Regions from separate parts of the Synechococcus sp. CBW1107 genome, predicted to be linked through region 2. Evidence: riboswitches for the same ligand, from Rfam matches in the RefSeq annotation. Region 2 holds a riboswitch; the other holds the start of a gene.
What was found. Region 2 has a riboswitch for cobalamin ahead of I1E95_RS06000 (HupE/UreJ family protein). Riboswitches for the same ligand answer to the same signal wherever they lie in the genome.

Region 1 (9,384 bases), 1.6 Mb from region 2:
GCAGCCCCAGCACCACCAGCTCCAGGCCCGGGCGTTCACCGCCGGTGGCAGCGACGCTCTGACGGTCGTACCAGCAGTCGAGCCGCGGACCGACCGCCTGGATCTGCAGGGGCCTCGGCTTGCCGCTCTGACGCAGCCAGCCCTTGAGTCGCAGGATCCCCTGCTCCACGATCTGCTCGCTCAGAAGGCGTTCCAGCGCCTGCCGCTCGAACTCCCCGGGCAGCTGCAGCGCCAGTGACTGCATCGGCACATGACTGTGGTCGTGGTGATGGTCGTGATCACCGTCGTGATCCGGGTCGTGCCCGTGGAGGGCCGGCTCCAGGCGCTGCAGGCCGAGCATGAGCTCCGCGGACACCTCTCCGCGCACCATCGGCAGCACCTGCACTCCTGGACGGCAGAGCGGAGTCAGCTGCCGCTGAACGGCCTCGCTGCGGGAGGCCTCGAGCCGATCGGCCCGGCTCATCAGCACCAGGTCCGCCGCCGCCAGCTGATCGCGGAAGAGGTCCTCAAGGTCACTGAGGTGGTCGAGGCTGGGGTCGGCCGCCCGCTGGCGCTCCAGGGCCGCCGGATCGCCCACCACACTGCCCTGAGCCAGGGCTTCGCCATCGACCACCGCCACCACGCCATTGACGCGGGTGCGGGTGCGGATCTCGGGCCACTGAAAGGCCTGCACCAGCGGCTCGGGCAGGGCCAGACCGCTGGTCTCGACCACGATGCCGTCGAGGCGATCGGCCTGGGCCAGCAGGATCTGCATGGTGGGCAGGAACTCGTCCTGGACGGTGCAGCAGAGGCAGCCGTTGGCCAGCTCCACCAGCCGGCCGTCGAGCTCGTCGTCGGGGCAGAAGCCGCAGCTGCGCAGCAGGGCTCCATCAATGCCCACCTCGCCGAACTCATTCACCAGCACCGCCAGACGCTGTCCACTGTGGAGCAGCAGCTGGCGCAGCAGCGTGGTCTTGCCGGCGCCGAGAAAGCCGGTCACGACGGTGACCGGCAGCCGCCGGCCGGGGAGCGGGGCCGGCGGGACCGCGGTAGGGATCGCCATCGTCAGGGCACCAGCTGGGTCCAGGCGAACGTGGCGCCGATGCCGATCAGCATCCCGGCCACCAGCCGCAGGTTGGCGGCCTGAAGCCCCCGGGCCCAGGAGCGGACCAGGGTGACGGCCGTGATCAGCAGGGCCCCCTGGCTGATCAGCAGGCCCGCCAGATACAGAACCTGGGCCGAGATCGACCAGCCCAGCACCGGCTGGCTCAGGACACTGCCGTGCAGGGCGATGGCGGGCAGGAGGATCCAGCGGGGCCAGCGGCCCAGCACCACCAGACCGGTGGCCACGAGCGAGAGGGCCACCAGCAGTTCACTGCCGGGCGGCAGCGGCAGCACCAGGCCGAGGGCAGTGGAGCCCAGTCCGATCGCCAGCAGGGCGATCACCCAGCGCAAAGGCTGTTGCAGCCCCACAAGGCCGAGGCTGAGCAGAAAGAGGAGATGGTCAGGGCCGAGCAGGGGATGCCCCAGGCCGCTGAGGAAACCGGCCAGGCCACCTTCCTTCAGTCCGAAGGCCTCCATCAGGTGGTGGGCCGAGGCGGGTGCAGCCAGCAGCGAGAGCAGCAGCAGGGGCGCCAGCCCCACCAGGCTGATCAGACTCCTGGGGATGGGCCTGGCGCTGGTGGGCTCGTGAGCGCTGGTGTGGCCTGATCGGGAAGCGGGACTGGTGGGCCGTGCCGGCTGACGCAGCCGGGCCGGATCCCTGGACAGGAAGGTCATGGTCTGGAATTCCGGTCCGCGCCGGCACGAGAGGGAGAACCGGCGGGTGTTCTGACTGGCTCGTGCGGCGGCTGCTGACCGGAGCACGGGCTTCACAGCTGCGGGACAGCGCCGGACTCACACCGGACTTTCCCCCTTGCCCCCGGTGGCTGCTCACCACCGGAACCGGACCCGAATGCTACCGGCAGCCCAGGCTTTCGACCGTGGACACCCCGGTGCTCGGGTTGACGCCATCGGCGCGGGAGCAGAGGGCCTTGACCTGGGAGAGATCCAGCACGGCGTCGCTGAAATCGGCTCCATCGATCCGGGCACCGGTGAAGCGGCTCTGCATGAGCATGGCGTTGCGCAGCACAGCACCACTCAGGTCAGCCCCATCGAAGCGGGTGGCGAAGGCCACGACGTCTTCGAGGTCGGCCGCGCTCAGGTTGGAGTTGGTGAGATCACTGGAGTTGAACACCGCCCCGCGCAGATCGCTGCCGCTGAGGTCGTAGCCGCTCATCGACGCCTTGAGGAACTCCTGCTGGCGCAGGTCACGCCCGTGCATATCGGGCTGCAGATCCTGCAGGGCGCGCTGACCCCGCAGCTCCGGCGCGGTGATCGCCGCGGCGCTGCCCACACCCACGAGCAGCGAGCTGCCGATCAGCAGGATCAGCCCCGCCAGCAGCGACCACCAGCGCCTGTGAACGCGCTGCCGGCAGGAGGCGAGGGGCCCGGACACCCGAAGAGCAGACGGCACGGCGCACGTAGCGTGACGGCTCAAGCTATGGCACATGAGCATGTCGCTGCGGGTGGTCGTTCCACCCCATCCCCTGATCGCCCACTGGCTCACGCTGCTGCGGGACCGGAACACCCCCTCGCCGCTGTTCGCCACCGCCATGGCCGAGCTGGGGCGCTGGCTCACCTACGAGGCCGTGCGCGACTGGCTGCCCCAGAGATCCCTGCAGGTGCAGACTCCCCTGGCCGTCACCGAGGGGATGGTGGTGGATCCGTCGGTGCCCGTGCTGGCGGTGCCGGTGCTGCGGGCCGGACTGGGGCTGTGGGCCGGAGCCCAGGCGGTGTTGCCCTCAGCCCGGGTGGCCCACATGGGCCTGGTGCGGGATGAGCACACGGGCGAGGCCAGTTGCTACCTCGACACACTGCCGCAGCGGATCGGCGAGCGGGTCGGAGTGATGGTCTTCGATCCGATGCTCGCCACCGGCGGCAGCCTGATCCAGGTGCTGGAGCGCCTGGAGGCCCGGGGTGTGACGGGGCAGCGGTTGCGGGTGATCACGGCCCTGGCGGCCAGTCCCGGACTCGCGGCCCTCGGCAGGCGTTTCCCGGATCTGAAGGTGTACACGGCCTGTATCGATCCCGAGCTGGATGAGGCCTTCCGCATCGTTCCCGGCCTGGGCGATGCCGGGGATCGCCTCAACGGCTCCCAGTCGCCGGCGTTTCCGGCGGAAGCTCAGGCCTAGGCTCCCCCGATTCCCCCTTCGCTCCGCCCCTCCGTCGCATGGCCGTCGCCCCCGCTCCCGGCAGCCCCCTGATCCTGGGCTCCAGCGCCGGGGCTGGCCTGGAGCGCAGCCTGCGGGGAAGGGTGCGGGTGCCGGGCGACAAGTCGATTTCCCACCGGGCCCTGCTTTTCGGCGCCATCGCCGAAGGCGAGACCCGCATCGAGGGGCTGCTTCCCGCCGAGGATCCCCTCAGCACCGCCGCCTGCCTGAGGGCCATGGGGGTCACCATCAGCCCGATCAGGGCCGGTGAAGCGGTGCTGGTGCAGGGAGTCGGCCTCGATGGCCTGCGGGAGCCCGAGGACGTGCTCGACTGCGGCAATTCCGGCACCACCATGCGCCTGATGCTGGGGCTGCTGGCGGGCCGCACGGGCCGCCATTTCGTGCTCAATGGCGATGCCTCCCTGCGCCGGCGGCCGATGGCCCGGGTCGGCCAGCCCCTGGCCGGCATGGGCGCGCAGATCCGCGGACGGGCGGGCGGCAATCTCGCTCCGCTGGCGATCGAAGGCAGCCAGCTTCACGGCGCGGTGATCGGCACACCCGTGGCCTCGGCCCAGGTGAAATCAGCCCTGCTGCTGGCGGCCCTCACGGCCAGCGGGTCCACAACCGTGATCGAGCCGGCCCGCTCCCGCGATCACAGCGAGCGCATGCTCAGCGCCTTCGGTGCCGAACTGGAGGTGGGTGGTGACATGGGGCGCATGATCTGTCTCCATCCCGGGTCCACCCTGAGGGGTCTGCCGGTGGTGGTGCCCGGTGACATCAGTTCGGCGGCCTTCTGGCTGGTGGCCGCCGCCATCACCCCCGGAGCCGAGATCACCGTGGAGAACGTGGGTCTCAACCCGACCCGCACCGGTCTCCTCCAGGTGCTTCAGCAGATGGAAGCCCGGCTGGAGGTGCTCAATCCCCGCGATGTGGCCGGTGAGCCGGTGGGGGACGTGCGTGTCAGCCATGGTCCGCTGAAGGCCTTCGAGATCGGTGGCGACCTGATCCCCCTGCTGGTGGATGAGATCCCGATCCTGGCGGTGGCGGCCTGCTGCGCCGAGGGGGTGAGCCGCATCCGTGATGCCGGGGAACTGCGCGTGAAGGAAACGGACCGGCTGGCGGTGATGGCGCGCCAGCTCGGGGCGATGGGGGCAGCACTGGAGGAAACCGCCGACGGCCTGGTCATCGAGGGTGGCCGTCCCCTCCATGGCGCCGAGGTCGACAGCGAAACCGACCACCGGGTGGCCATGAGCCTGGGGGTGGCCGCCCAGGTGGCCGGCGGCACCACCCGGCTGCACCGCAGCGAGGCGGCGGCGGTGTCCTATCCAGGCTTCTGGGAGGATCTGGCGCGTCTGCAGACCGGTCCCTCCGGTCCCGCGGGGTGAAGCCCGGGGCTCCCGTGGCGGCCCACCTCAGTCCCCGCCTCACCGATGACGGCAGTTTCAGCCTGCACAGCGCCGAGTTCGCTGAAGGATTTCACTGCCGCAGTGGCGCCCTGCTGGAGGCGCGGCGCACCTATGCGGATCCGGCCCAGCTGGAACGCTTCAGCGCCGGGACGGAGCTCCGGGTGGTGGATGTCTGTGTGGGGCTGGGCACCAACAGCGCCGTCCTGCTCGAGCTGGCGGCCCCCCTGGGGTTGCGTCTGCACTGGTTCGGCCTGGAGATCGATCCGGCCCCCCTGGCTCTGGCCCTGGCGGAGCCGTCCTTCCGCCGGCAGTGGCAGCCCGCGCTCGGGCTGGATCTGCTCCGGCAGCTGAGGGACACCGGTCGCTGGATCAGCCCCCACGGGCGGGGAGACCTGCGCTGGGGTGATGCACGAGAGCAGATCAGGTGGGTGACGGCGCAGGCCGCGGGGCGCTGCGATCTGGTGATGCTCGATGCCTTCTCACCGCGCCATTGCCCCCAGCTCTGGAGCCAGGAGTTTCTGGCCGCACTGGCCGCGCTGCTGGCCCCCCAGGGGCGTCTGCTCACCTATTGCTCGGCCGCCGCCCCCCGCCGCAGCCTGGCGGCGGCCGGCCTCCAGCTGGCGGCGCTGCGGTCCGAAGCCGCTGGGACCTCGGCTGCCGGGGCCGCTCAGGCCTGGAGCCTGGGCACCGTGGCGGCCCGGACGCTGGAGGCGTCCTCGCCCTGGTGGCGGCCCCTCTCGCTGATGGAGCAGGAGCATCTGGCCAGCCGGGCCGGAGAGCCCTACCGCGACCCGGGAGGCAACGCCGAGGCCTCCCGGATCCTGGCTGATCGCCAGAGGGCCCAGGCTCTCAGCGGGACGGAGCCGTCGGGTGCCTGGCGGCGGCGCTGGGGTCTTGACGGACGAGGCCGGTAGATTCCGACGCCAGATGCCTTGATCCGCCGATGCTCGCCGTTGCCGTGCTGGCCGCTGGAAAGGGCACCCGGATGAAGAGCGATCTGCCCAAGGTGCTGCAGTCCCTGGCAGGCGTCACCCTGGTGGAGCGGGTGCTGGCCAGCTGCCGCCACCTCGAACCCCAGCGGCAGGTTTTGATCGTGGGCCACCAGGCCGAACGCGTGCGCTCCGTCCTGGCCGGCCTGGAGGGACTGGAGTTCGTGCTGCAGCAGCCCCAGAACGGCACGGGCCATGCCGTGCAGCAGCTGCTGGATCCTCTGGCCGACTTCGAGGGGGAGCTGCTGGTGCTCAATGGGGATGTGCCCCTGCTGCGGCCCGCCACCCTGGAGGCCCTGCTGGAGCGGCACCGGGCGAGCGGGGCGGCGGTGAGCCTGCTCACCGCCCGGCTGGCTGATCCCAGTGGCTACGGCCGGGTGTTCACCGATGACCACGGCCAGGTGGACGCGATCGTGGAGCACCGCGACTGCAGCGAGGAGCAGCGCCGCCATGACCTCACCAATGCCGGCATCTACTGCTTCGACTGGCGTGCCCTGGCGGCGGTGCTGCCGAAGCTGAGCACCGACAACGACCAGGGGGAGCTCTACCTCACCGACACCGTGGCGATGCTCCGCCCCGCCGTGCATGTGGAGGTGGAGGACCCCGCCGAGATCGCCGGCATCAACGACCGACTGCAGCTCGCCCAGTGTGAGCTGGCCCTGCAGGATCGGCTCCGCTGCCACTGGATGGCGGAAGGTGTGAGTTTCATGGACCCGGCCAGCTGCACCCTCAGTGAGGGCACCCGTTTCGGCCGGGATGTGCTGGTGGAGCCCCAGTGCCATTTCCGGGGCAATACCAGCATCGGCAGCGGCTGCCGCATCGGGCCCGGTTGCCTGATCGAGGACAGTCAGCTCGAGGACGGGGTGGAAGTGCTCTACTCCGTGCTCCGCGATGCGAGCGTGGCCGGGGGCTGCGTGGTGGGTCCCTTCGCCCAGCTCCGCGCGGGTGCGCGGCTGGAGAGCGGCTGCCGCATCGGCAATTTCGTGGAGGTCAAGAACAGCCATCTGGCCGCAGGCTGCAAGGCCAACCACCTCAGCTATCTCGGCGATGCCGATCTGGGGACCGGGGTGAACGTGGGGGCGGGAACGATCACCGCCAACTTCGACGGCGTGCGCAAGCACCGCACCGTGATCGGCGCCGGCAGCAAGACCGGCGCCAACTCGGTGCTGGTGGCACCGATCGTGCTGGGTGCCGGCGTCACCGTGGGGGCTGGCTCCACCCTCACTCGCGACGTGCCGGCCGGTGCCCTGGCCCTGGGCCGCGCCCGTCAGCTGATCAAGGCCGACTGGAGCCCGCCGCAGGGCTGAGCCCTCGCTCCAGCAGCGGCAGCAGGCGCTCCAGGGCCACCCCCCGGCTGGCTTTGAGCAGCAGGTGGTCGCCCGGCTCCAGCCAGTCCAGCAGCGTCTGGGCGGCTTCAGCGGGTGAGTCGAGCCGTTGCAGGCGCGGCAGACCGGCGGCCCCCGCCAGCAGGGCCTCCCCTTCGGCGCCACCCGCCACGATCACCAGACCATCGAGACCGAGGGCTCTGGCCCGCTCGCCCACCCGGCGGTGCAGCTCGGTGCTCTGCTCCCCCAGCTCGAGCATGGTGCCGAGTGCCGCGAAACGGCGGCCTGGCTGGGCTCCGAGCAGATCCAGTGCGGCCAGCATCGCTTCGGGGGAGGCGTTGTAGGTCTCGTCGAGCACCTCGATCTCCCCGAGGCGGATCCGCCGGCTGCGTCCTCCCGGCAGGGTCACCTCCAGCTGGCGCAGCTGCAGCGGATCCACCCCCAGTTCACGGGCCACGGCCAGGGCCAGCAGCAGGTTGCGGGCGTTGTGGCGGCCCGGCAACGGCAGCCCGGTGCTGTGCTCGCTGGCCCCAGGCTCCGCCTCCCCCCAGAGCAAGCGGCCGCCGTCGGCGCCGGCCTGAAGGCGGCCCAGCAGCTGGGCCGGCTGAGGGCCCGCGGGGTCGTCGTGGAGGGCGACGCGCATCACCCGCCCGCTCCAGACGGCGGCGAGGCTGGCCTCGAGCAGGGGGTCACCGGCAGGGATCACCACCAGCCCATCGGGGCGCAGGGCTGTCACGATCTCGCACTTGGCGGTGGCGATGGCCTCGCGGCTGCCCAGCCGGCCGATGTGGGCCGTGCCGATGTTGGTGATCACGGTGATGTCGGGTTCGGCGCAGCGGCTGAGCCGCTCGATCTCCCCCAGTCCGCGCATGCCCATCTCCACCACCACGGCCCGATGCTCAGCGCCGGCCTTGAGCAGGGTGAGCGGTACGCCGATGTCGTTGTTCTCGTTACCCACGCTGGCAAGCACCGGCCCGAGGGGGGAGAGCACGGCCCTGATCAGCTCGCGGGTGGTGGTCTTGCCGGCCGAGCCGGTCACGGCGATCACCGGCGCGCTGCCCTGGCGGCGCCACAGACGTCCCAGCTCCTGGTAAGCCGCCTGGGTGTCATCCACCAGCCAGATCCGGCCGCCGCTGGAGCGCACCAGGTCCTCGGCCTGCCCGGCGCTGAGACGGTCCCGCTGGGCCAGGGCGCCCAGCGCCCCCTGCTCCAGGGCCGCCGCCAGGAAGCGGTGGCCATCGAAGCGCTCGCCCACCAGCGGCACGAACAGGCAGCCGGGTTCCAGCTCACGGCTGTCGGTGCCGATCCGGCTGAAGCGGGCCGCCGGATCGGCGGCGGCCGCTTCGATCGGCGGGCCCCACAGCTCCACCAGGTTCGCCAGCTGCATCGCGTCCGCCCGCATCGGATCAATCGAGCAGAATCATGCCGCCGCCCACGACGGCGTCCCGCCCCAGCTCGCCGCCGTCGGGGTCGAGCAGGCGCAGGTGCTCGTAGCCGAGGCCAAGGGCCTGCTGCCACCACTGCTGCGCCAGCCGTTGCCGTTCTTGCTCGGGCAGGCCCTGGAAGGCCTCGGAGATCCGCAGGTTCAGCAGCGCCGCCCCGCCGCCGTTGGGAGCCGCCAGCACCAGGCCCGAGTCGTCACGGAAGCCCTGCGGCAGCTGGATCGGAACGCTGCCGGCGCCCGGAGCCGCCGTCGCGTCCAGGGGTTCCGGGGGTTCCGGAAGTTCCGTGGGTTCCGGCAGATCTGCGGGGGCGTCCACCGGAGTCTGCAGCGGGTCAAGGGCTGGATCCGTGGGCCGCGGAGGCGCTGCAACCGTTGGCGAGGCTCCTGAGCCACCCCGCTCCACGGGGCTCTCGACACCGGCCGGGTGCAGCTGCCGAACGGCCAGTCCTCCGGTCAGGACCAGCAGGACCAGGATCAGCAGCAGCAGAGCGGGCCAGAAGAGGGTGGCCTGACGCCCGGGCCAGAACGGGGGTGTGGGCAGATCCCCCTGCCACTGGCGGCGCCACAGCCTCCTCAGGGCCAGCACGCAGCTGGCGGCCACCGCACGCAGATCCCTCCCCAGGGCCCGCCAGGGACTTTCGTAGACGACGGGCAGCTCGGAGCCCGAGCGCTCCATGCTCAGCCCTGGCCGCGGCGCAGAAGGGCGGAGAGGGGATTGCGGGGGCCACCGCCGCCTTCCGGCCTGGTGGGTTGGGCCGCAGCCTCGGCCTGGACGAGGCTGGGGTCGGCCTCCTGACCAAGGGAGAACTGCTCCACATCGGCGGCCGAGGGGGTGGGCTGCTTGACTCCGCGCACGTCGCGGTACATGGCGTCGTACTCGAGCGCTGAACGGGTCCAGCTGTGGTCCACCGCCATGGCGCGTAGCTGCAGCTCCCGCCAGCTGTGGCTGTGGCGGTAGGCCTCCCAGGAGCGCACGATCGCGGTGTAGAA
Region 2 (9,384 bases):
ATCAATTTTCGCTCAATCACTTCCATCCTCCGCAGGAGGTCCACCCTGGCTGGCAGGGCTCCGCCAGCCAGGGTGGAGAGTGGATTCGCCGAATCCTCTGCAGGACATGAGCCAGGACAGCGACGACATCTTTGCCTTCCTTGCCCGCATCGACTCCGACAAGGAGCTGCGCGAAGCGCTGAACCTCGTCGAATCAGCCGAGCAGGTGGCCGAACTGGCCAGGGAGAGGGGCCACCACTTCTCGGCCGCGGCCTTGCTTGAGCTGTTCAGCCGCTGCAATGAAGCCCCGCGGGCCAGGCTGGGGCTGATGGATGAAAAGCTGATCCGGGTCCATCTCAAGCGCGATCAGCTGCGCTGAGCCACGGCTGCCATGGCTCTCCACCTTCCTCCCTACCAGCCCCTACCCCCTCCTCCAGCGGACCCCGACGACCTGGTGACGGTGCCTGTGGCCGGACTGAGGCCCTGCCAGCTCTGCATCGGCCTGGCCGAGATCCGCCATCGCCAGGCGGATTTCGCCTCAGAAACGCCCAAGGAACGGCGGCGTTACCTGCGGCAGAAGCCCGTTCCCCTGGTGCGTGACGCCAGTGGCGCTCTGTGGATGGTGGACCGCCACCATCGCCTGCGCGGTCTGCTGGAGCTCGAGCCCGGCGCCACCGCCTTCGGCTACGTGATCCTGCAGCTGGCCAGCCATGACCCTGGCGCGGCGCTGGAGGCCCTGGCCCAGCGCGGCTGGCTCTACCTGCACGACGGCCGTGGCCAGGGCCCCTGGCCTCCCGAACGGCTGCCCCAGAGCCTTCTGAACCTTGACGATGACCCCTACCGCAGCCTGGTCTGGAAGCTGAAACAGGAGAAGGTGATCGCGCCGGCGCCGCTGATCCCCTTTCACGAATTCCGCTGGGGAGCCTGGCTGCGCAGCCGCTGTCTGCCCCCCTTCAGCTCCCTCTGTCTCGAGCCGGCCCTGCCGGCGGCCCGGGCTCTGGCCCGCTCCGCGGCGGCCTCGCGGCTGGCCGGCTGGAAGGGCTGAGCAGATCCAACCGGATGCAGAAGAGCCGGCCTAGGGTGAAATCTCTCGTCCCCCCTTAGCGGAGACCTCTGGTATCCCCGCTTCGATCCGGTCCGAGCGGACCATTCGGTCGCCTCCTCTGAGCTCGAACAAGGAGTGCACCCGGATGTCCAAGGCTCTGCAAGGCCTCGGCCTGCCGCCGATTCCCACGGCAATCATTTACTGCGAGGCCAACTTCGGCCTGATCGACGGCAAGACCGCCAACGGGCTCGTGCGCCATTCGCCGAGCTACCGCATCCTCAGCGTGATCGACAGCCACAAGGCCGGGATGGATTCCGGCGTCGTGCTGGATGGCGTGGCCAACGGCATCCCCATCTGCACCGATCTGGCCGCGGCCCTGGCCCTGCCCGGGGGGCCTGCCGATCGGCTCATCTTCGGCATGGCCCCGGCCAGCGGCAGGCTCGCACCCCCTGAGCGCAGGGTGCTGCTCCAGGCGATCAGCGCCGGCCTGCACCTGATCAATGGACTGCACGAATTCCTCAACGACGATGCCGAGTTCGCCGCGGCGGCAGCGGCCCACCAGGTGAGCATCACCGATGTGCGCCGGCCACCCAGCCCGTGCGACCTGCGCCTGTTCAGCGGCCGCATCGACACCCTGCCCTGCCGCAGGATCGCCGTGCTCGGAACCGATGGAGCCATCGGCAAGCGCACCACCGCCGTGATCCTCACGCAGGCCCTGAACGACGCCGGCATCAGGGCCGTGATGGTGGGCACGGGACAGACCGGACTGATGCAGGGCGCCCGCCATGGCGTCGCGCTCGACGCCATTCCCTGCCAGTACGCCTCCGGCGAGGTGGAGGCCACGGTGATCGAGGCCTACGAGGCGGAGCATCCCGACGTGATCGTGATCGAAGGCCAGGGCGCGCTCAGCCACCCGGCCTACCTCAGTTCCACCTACATCCTGCGGGGTGCCAGGCCCCAGGCGGTGATCCTGCAGCACGCCCCGAAGCGGCCCTGGCTCAGCGACTTCCCGGCGATCCCGATGCCATCGCCCTCCAGCGAGATCGCCCTGATCGAAAGCTTCGCGCCCACGCGCGTGATCGGCCTGTGCCTCAACCACGAAGCCATGAGCGAAGCGGAGGTCACGGCGGCGATCGCGCTCTACGGGATCGAGCTGGGGCTGCCCGCCACCGATGCGCTCACCCGCTCCCCCGAGCGCCTGGTGGAGATGGTGGTCGGTGCCTTCCCGGAACTCCAACCCACGCCTGCCACCCTCACCTCTTGACGGCACCGAGGCTGGAGATCCGCCTCGACAGGATTGGCCACAACGCCCGCAGCCTGGTGGATCGCCTCCGCGCCCGCGGTGTGTCGGTCACTGCCGTGACCAAGGCCACCCTGGGGCTGCCGCAGGTGGCCACCGTGCTGGCCGCGGCCGGGGTAAGCGGAATCGGCGAACCGCGCCTCGAAACGATCGCCGCGCTGCGCCGCGCCGGCGTGAGCCTGCCGTTGACCCTGATCCGCTCACCCATGCCGAGCCAGGTGCAGCAGGTGGTGGCCCAGGCCGACATCAGCCTGAACACCGAGCCCGCCGTGCTGGCGATGCTCTCGGCGGCGGCGATCGCCCAGAACCACCGCCACGGCGTGATCCTGATGGTGGAACTGGGTGATCTGCGCGAGGGAATCCTGCCGGAGCGGCTGGAGGGAATCGCCGCCGGCCTGCTGGGCCTGCCCGGACTGGACCTGATCGGTCTGGGCGCCAACCTGGCCTGCCAGAACGGCGTGGTTCCCTCGGAGACCTCGATGGCCCAGCTGTCCGGCCTGGCCACGGCCCTGGAGGCCTCCTTCGGCATCGTGCTGCCGCTGGTGTCGGGCGGGAACTCCGCCAACCTCCCCTGGCTGCTGGATGGGGGAACGGTGGGCAGGATCAACAACCTGCGCCTGGGGGAGGCGATCCTGCTGGGCCGCGAACCCCTCCAGCGCCGCCCCATCCAGGGGCTCTGCACCAGAGCCTTCCGCCTGGTGGCGGAGGTGATCGAATCGAACCGCAAGCCCACCCTGCCCTGGGGAGACTGCCAGCAGGGCGCCTTCGGCTCTCCACCCGCACGGGTGGACCGGGGCGACCGCTGGCGCGTGCTGCTGGCCCTCGGCCTGCAGGATGTGGATGCGGCGGGACTGACGCTGCCGCGGGGGATGACCCTGCTGGGCGCCAGCAGTGACCATCTGGTGCTTGACACCGGCTCCGTCGCCGTGCCGGTGGGGACCGAACTGGTCTTTGATCTCAACTACAGCGCGCTGCTGCGGGCGATGACCTCACCCTTCGTGGCCCGCACCCTGGTCGGGACGATGTCCGGCCGGAGCGGCCGCGGATGCCGGGTCCAGGCTGGCCAGGTAGCGCTTGCGCTGCCCCGACGCCCAGGGCTCATCGAGACAGACCCCTCGGGGGAGAAGCCCGATCGGCTCGGCCATAGCGGCCGCAGCAGGGATTGAAGACATGTCCATGGGGCGAAAGCTAGGCAGCGGCCGCCTTGGCGACTGTGCGCTGCATGGCCACGGACCGTGCCAGCGGACACGGCCCTCCCCATTCACACCATGGGCAGCCAGGCCCGCCGGAAAGGTCCAGAATGACAAGGACGGTTCCAGCGGTTCACACCCTGGAGGCAAGGAGGAAAGTTCGGTGTGATGGGGCCTTGCGGTCCCCGTCGAATCCGGCACTGTCCCGCAGCTGTGATGGGGCTCCCCCGCGGAGACGCCCCTCAGTCAGAACGCTCGCCGTCTCAGTTCACCAAACCCCCGGCGCGGACCGTTCCCCCTCAATGAGCAGATTCCCCAGCAGCACCCTGGTGCTCTACACCGGCCTGTCCGCCGTGGCCTTCGCCCTGGCCGCCCAGCCGGTCCAGGCCCACGGCTTTGCCCATGGGGGCCTCGGCTCAGGCTTCCTTCATCCCCTCGCAGGTCTCGACCACCTGCTGCTGTTGATCGGCGTTGGTGCCGCCTCCGCCGCCATCTCCTCGAGCCTGCTGATCTGGGCCCTGGTGGGCGCCGTCGCCGGTGGCCTGTTCGGAGCCATGGGCGGCAGCCTGCCCTTCGGCGAGCTGCTCGCGGCCCTCGCCATCACCGCCGTGGCCGGCTCGATCCTCTGGGCCGAGAGGCAGGGCTCCAGCGCGCGTCTGAGTCTCTGGGGAGGGGTGGTGGCCGCCGCCGTGGCCGTGCACGCCATGCTGCACGGACTGGAAGCGCCCAGCGATCAGACCTCCCTCTCCTGGTGGCTGGGGGCCTTCGTCGGCTCACTGCTGGTGAGCGGCACGACCGTCGTGGTGCTGCGCCGTCTGCCTCGGACCGTCACCACCCGCCTGGCCCTGGCCCTGGCCCTCGGCGGTGGCCTGGTGGCCCTGGCGCCACTGGCCCTGATGCTGCGCTGATTCAGCGATGCCCACCGGGGGACTTGAACCCCCACGACCGAAGCCACTGGTACCTAAAACCAGCGCGTCTACCAATTCCGCCAGGTGGGCGTGAGCCGACTGTATCGAGCGGCTCAGAATGGCCCCACCGCCGCCTCTGCCGCCATGCTCGCCACCCTCGGTGGATCCCTGGCACTCCTTGCCGGTCTGCTGGTGCTGCTGCTGCCCCTGCTGGTGCCCGAGCTCAGCCGCCCCCGGGATTCGGTCTGGGGAGCTCTGGTGCTGATCCTGGGGCTGGTGCTCGTCACCAGCGCCGATAGGCTCAGCGGGGCACCGATGCTGGCCGTACTCTGCGGCGGCCTGCTGATCGGCCGTCTCAGCGTGGAGGTGGGCCTGGGCCGCTGGCGCCAGCTCAGCTGCGACGAGCAGGTGCGCCTCACGGGTGTCGAGCGCTGGCGCACCAGCCTGCAGCAGCTGGCCGCCGCCCTGATGCGGCTGATCAGCCTGGCGGGATCGACACTGGGGGGACTGCTGACCTGGCTGCAGGAGCGGCGTGACGCCAGCGCCAAGGCCCGCGAGACCAGCAAACGCTGGGTTCGCCCGGAGCCCGGAGCCACTGACACGGCTGAGGTGTCAGAAACCGAGACCCCAGAGGAGGCCTCGGAGCCTGAGGAGCCCATCAGCAGCGACGCCAGCGACGAGGAGGTGACCACGGTCGAGTCGTTCGCCGAGATCGAGCAGTTGATCGAGCAGGCCGGAGCAGCGAGCCCCGGCGCGGACCAGGGCGGGAGTTCCCAGGACCAGGCGGAAGCCGAAGCCACACCGGCCAGCGACGGGGCGGCCGGCGGCGGCGAAGAGCCCCCTGGGGAGAGCACAGCGGACCGTGATCACGAGGACACCCCGCTCGAGACCCAGCCGCCAGCGGATCCCACGCCCACGGATGCGGAACCCACACCCACGGATGAGGAGGTGTCACCGGGGAGTCCCTGAGGGCTGGGGTCGATAATTCGCCCTTGCTGCCCCCTACGGCGCCGTGACAGCCAGCCCGGTCTCCTACAAGGACACCCTCAACCTGCTGCAGACGCCCTTCTCGATGCGGGCGAACGCGAAAACCCGTGAACCGGAGCTGCAGGCGTTCTGGGCTGAGCTGGACCTCTACAAGCGGCTCAGCCGCGGCAATCCCGGTGAGGTGTTCACCCTTCACGACGGTCCCCCGTACGCCAACGGCCCCTTGCATGTGGGCCATGCCCTCAACAAGATCCTCAAGGACATCCTCAACAAGTACGCCCTGCTGCGCGGCCGGCGGGCCCGCTTCGTGCCTGGCTGGGATTGCCATGGGCTGCCGATCGAGCTCAAGGTGCTGCAGAGCCTCTCGAGCGCGGAGCGCTCGGCGCTGACCCCGATCGACCTGCGGCGCCGCGCCCACGCCTACGCCCTCGAGCAGGTGGAGCACCAGAAGGCGGGCTTCAGGCGCTGGGGCATCTGGGCCGACTGGGAGCAGCCCTACCTGACCCTGAACAGGGATTACGAGGCCGCCCAGATCGGTGTCTTCGGCCGGATGGTGCTCGCCGGTCACATCTACCGGGGTCTCAAGCCGGTGCACTGGAGCCCCAGCTCCCGCACAGCCCTGGCCGAGGCGGAACTGGAATACCCCGACGGCCACACGTCCCCCAGCATCTACGTGGCCTTTCCGGTGGTGGCCCTGCCGGGTGGTCTGGGCGCCAGGCTCACAGCCCTCGGCCTCACCCGCGCCGAGGCGGCCACCACACCGGCGGCTGGCGATCTGGCGGTGGCGATCTGGACCACCACCCCCTGGACCCTTCCCGCCAACCTGGCGGTGTCGGTGAATGCCTCGCTGGAGTACGCCCTCTGCCGCGTGGGCGATCACGGGACCAACGGCTATCGCACCAGCCGCCACCTGATCGTGGCCGCTTCCCTGGTGGAGAGCCTGCGCAGCACCCTCCAGCTGGAGCTGGAACCCCTGCTCACCCTCAGGGGCTCGGAGCTGGAAGGGGTCGAGTACCGCCACCCCCTCTTCGATCGCACCAGCCCGGTGGTGATCGGCGGCGATTACATCACGACCGAGGCGGGCACCGGCCTGGTCCACACGGCCCCGGGCCACGGTGTCGACGACTTCAACACCGGCCGCAAGGCCGGACTGCCCGTGCTCTGCCCGGTCGATGAGGGGGGAACCCTCACGGCGGAAGCCGGCCCCTTCGCCGGCCTCAACGTGCTCAAGGATGCCAACCCGGCGATCATCTCCGCCCTCGAGACCGCCGGCGCCCTGCTGCGCCACGAGCCCTACGCGCACCGCTACCCCTACGACTGGCGCACGAAGAAGCCAACGATCTTCCGCGCCACCGAGCAGTGGTTCGCCTCGGTGGAGGGCTTCCGCTCCCAGGCCCTCGACGCGATCGCCGCCGTGGACTGGCTGCCCGCCAGCGGCCGCAACCGCATCGAGGCGATGGTGCGCGACCGCGGCGACTGGTGCATCAGCCGCCAACGGACCTGGGGCGTGCCCATCCCCGTTTTTTACCACCGGGAAACCGGCGAGACCCTGCTCAATGCCGACACCCTCGCCCACGTCGAGGCTCTGATCGCCGAGTACGGCTCCGATGTGTGGTGGGAGAGAGGCGAGGCCGAGCTTCTGCCGCCTTCCTTCGCCGCCGAGGCGGACCAGTGGCGCAAGGGCACCGACACGATGGATGTGTGGTTCGATTCCGGCTCCTCCTGGGCCGGAGTGCTGGGCGGACTGAACCGTCGAGGAGATCAGGATCAGGGAGACGGGTCAGGCGGCGTGGCCTCCGGGGACCCCTCAGCAGCCGCTGAGACCACTCCCCTGCGCTATCCGGCCGATCTCTACCTGGAAGGCTCCGACCAGCACCGGGGCTGGTTCCAGAGCAGCCTGCTCACCTCCGTGGCCGTCAATGGCCACGCCCCTTACAGCCGGGTGCTCACCCACGGCTTCACCCTCGATGAGAAGGGCCGCAAGATGAGCAAATCCCTGGGCAACGTGGTCGATCCGGCCGTGCTGGTGGAGGGCGGCAGGAACGAGAAGCAGCAGCCCGCCTACGGCGCCGATGTCCTGCGGCTGTGGGTGAGTTCGGTGGATTACTCCGCCGATGTGCCCCTGGGGCCGGGCATTGTCAGGCAACTGGCCGATGTGACGCGCAAGGTGCGCAACACGGCCCGCTACCTGCTGGGCAACCTGCACGACTTCGACCCAAGGCCGGCGGCGGAAGGGGGTGATGCGGTGGCGATCGCTGATCTGCCGCTGCTGGACCGCTGGATGCTGGAGCGCACCGCCAGCCTGATCGAGGCGGTGAGCGCCGATTTCGAACGTTACGAGTTCTACCGCTTCTTCCAGGCGCTGCAGAACTTCTGCGTGGCGGATCTCTCCAACGTGTATCTCGACATCGCCAAGGACCGGCTCTATGTGAGCGGGGCCGGCGACTTCCGCCGCCGCAGCTGCCAGACCGTGCTGGCTCTGGTGGTGGAGCGTCTGGCCGGCCTGATCGCACCGGTGCTCTGCCACATGGCCGAGGACATCTGGCAGAACCTGCCGTATCCCGTGAAGGAGCGCTCGGTTTTCGAGCGGGGCTGGCCCACCGCACCGGCCACCTGGGGTCAGGCGTCCCTTGTGGAGCCCCTCCGGCCCCTGCTGGACCTGCGCGGGCAGGTGAACCGCCAGCTGGAGAACTGCCGGACCACGGCTGATCTGGGGGCCTCCCTCGAGGCCCGGGTGGAGCTGGACCTGGGAACCAGCGACCGTGCCGCAGCTCTCCGGGCCGCGCTGGAGGTGCTGGAGGCCAGCCCCCATCCCTCCGTTGACAACCTGGCCGACTGGCTGATCGTCTCGCGGCTGGAGCGGCGTGACCCCGGCGACCCGGCTCTGGCCGATCCCCTGGCCGAAGCCTGCGAAGAGGGCATCACCGTGCGCATCGCCCGCGCCGAAGGTCGAAAATGCGAGCGCTGCTGGCACGTGGAGACCGACATCGGCTCCCATGCCTCCCACCCCAGCCTCTGCGGCCGCTGCGTGGCCGTGCTGGAGGGCTGAGGGCAGGCACCACAGGCGCCACGCTCCGGCTCACCAGTGGGCTGGATCGAGGAAGTGCCCGGGATCGACAGGTCCGACCAGGATCCGTTCAGCAGCGGGATCCAGGGGCCCCTGCAGCAGCTCGGCACTCTCGAGGCTGGCGCCCTCGGGCAGGGCGGGCTGGTCGGGATCGAAGTCAGTGGGATGGGTCACGCTGCTGGAAAAGCCTCGAAAGATCAACAGTTCGAACGGCTCGCCGATCCCGTCATCCCCTTCACCCACAGGCGCCGGGAGGGTGCCCCGCAGGCGCAGGACCCGGTCGGGGCGGCCGCGGCTGATCGCTTCGAGCCGGCCGAGGAGGCTGATGGTCATCAGAACCCTCCCGCCACACGCCCCTGCCGGGGCAGACGCACCAGGATCCACTGCAGCAGACCCACCACATACGCCACCAGCGCCAGGTAGCCGAAGAAGGCGGTGAGGGTGGGGGTGAGGTCGGCGCCGAACACGAAGGAGAACACCTGAGCGGCCACACCGTGCAGGCGCCGCGGGGCCTCGAGCCAGGTCTGGCAGAAGGTGCTGCCGGCCGCTCCCAGGCCACAGCCCATGGCGCCCACACCAAGACCAGCCCCCAGCAGTCCAAGGGCCGTGAGCGCCCAGCGCCAGCTGCGCAGCGTGAGCGGCAGGGCCCGCCAGGGGGGCAGATCGGCCAGTTCCTCGTTCAGATCCACCCAGAACCAGAGCGACGCCACCATCAGCAGTTTCGCCACGATCATCAGCGGATAGGCCAGGGGCCGGGCGTCGACGAACAACAGCACGGCGATCGCCAGCAGACTGGCCACCTTCCAGTAGATGCCCATCAGCCGCAGCAACGCCCCCTCGCGCCGCCACGCCGCCCAGACCAGCAGCACCAGAGGCAGACCCAGGGTGAAGACCACCGCCAGACGGAA

Region 1: another riboswitch for cobalamin. It lies ahead of I1E95_RS14290 (HupE/UreJ family protein); the one in region 2 lies ahead of I1E95_RS06000 (HupE/UreJ family protein).

What each region holds. Positions count from the first base shown of each region.
Region 1 is NZ_CP064908.1:2,727,586-2,736,969, forward strand. Features, by position in the region: gene cobW (cobalamin biosynthesis protein CobW) at 1-1,042, opposite strand, end outside; gene I1E95_RS14290 (HupE/UreJ family protein) at 1,045-1,758, opposite strand; cobalamin riboswitch at 1,782-1,943, opposite strand; gene I1E95_RS14295 (pentapeptide repeat-containing protein) at 1,937-2,398, opposite strand; gene upp (uracil phosphoribosyltransferase) at 2,529-3,212, shown strand; gene aroA (3-phosphoshikimate 1-carboxyvinyltransferase) at 3,251-4,615, shown strand; gene I1E95_RS14310 (MnmC family methyltransferase) at 4,630-5,550, shown strand; gene glmU (bifunctional UDP-N-acetylglucosamine diphosphorylase/glucosamine-1-phosphate N-acetyltransferase GlmU) at 5,580-6,932, shown strand; gene murF (UDP-N-acetylmuramoyl-tripeptide--D-alanyl-D-alanine ligase) at 6,901-8,352, opposite strand; gene I1E95_RS14325 (hypothetical protein) at 8,357-9,070, opposite strand; gene glgA (glycogen synthase GlgA) at 9,073-9,384, opposite strand, start outside.
Region 2 is NZ_CP064908.1:1,119,977-1,129,360, forward strand. Features, by position in the region: gene I1E95_RS05980 (Nif11-like leader peptide family natural product precursor) at 107-358, shown strand; gene I1E95_RS05985 (ParB-like protein) at 371-1,024, shown strand; gene I1E95_RS05990 (DUF1611 domain-containing protein) at 1,170-2,288, shown strand; gene I1E95_RS05995 (alanine/ornithine racemase family PLP-dependent enzyme) at 2,285-3,490, shown strand; cobalamin riboswitch at 3,618-3,792, shown strand; gene I1E95_RS06000 (HupE/UreJ family protein) at 3,817-4,422, shown strand; tRNA gene I1E95_RS06005 (tRNA-Leu) at 4,431-4,512, opposite strand; gene I1E95_RS06010 (Ycf66 family protein) at 4,567-5,391, shown strand; gene ileS (isoleucine--tRNA ligase) at 5,435-8,458, shown strand; gene I1E95_RS06020 (hypothetical protein) at 8,489-8,809, opposite strand; gene I1E95_RS06025 (DUF3177 family protein) at 8,809-9,384, opposite strand, start outside.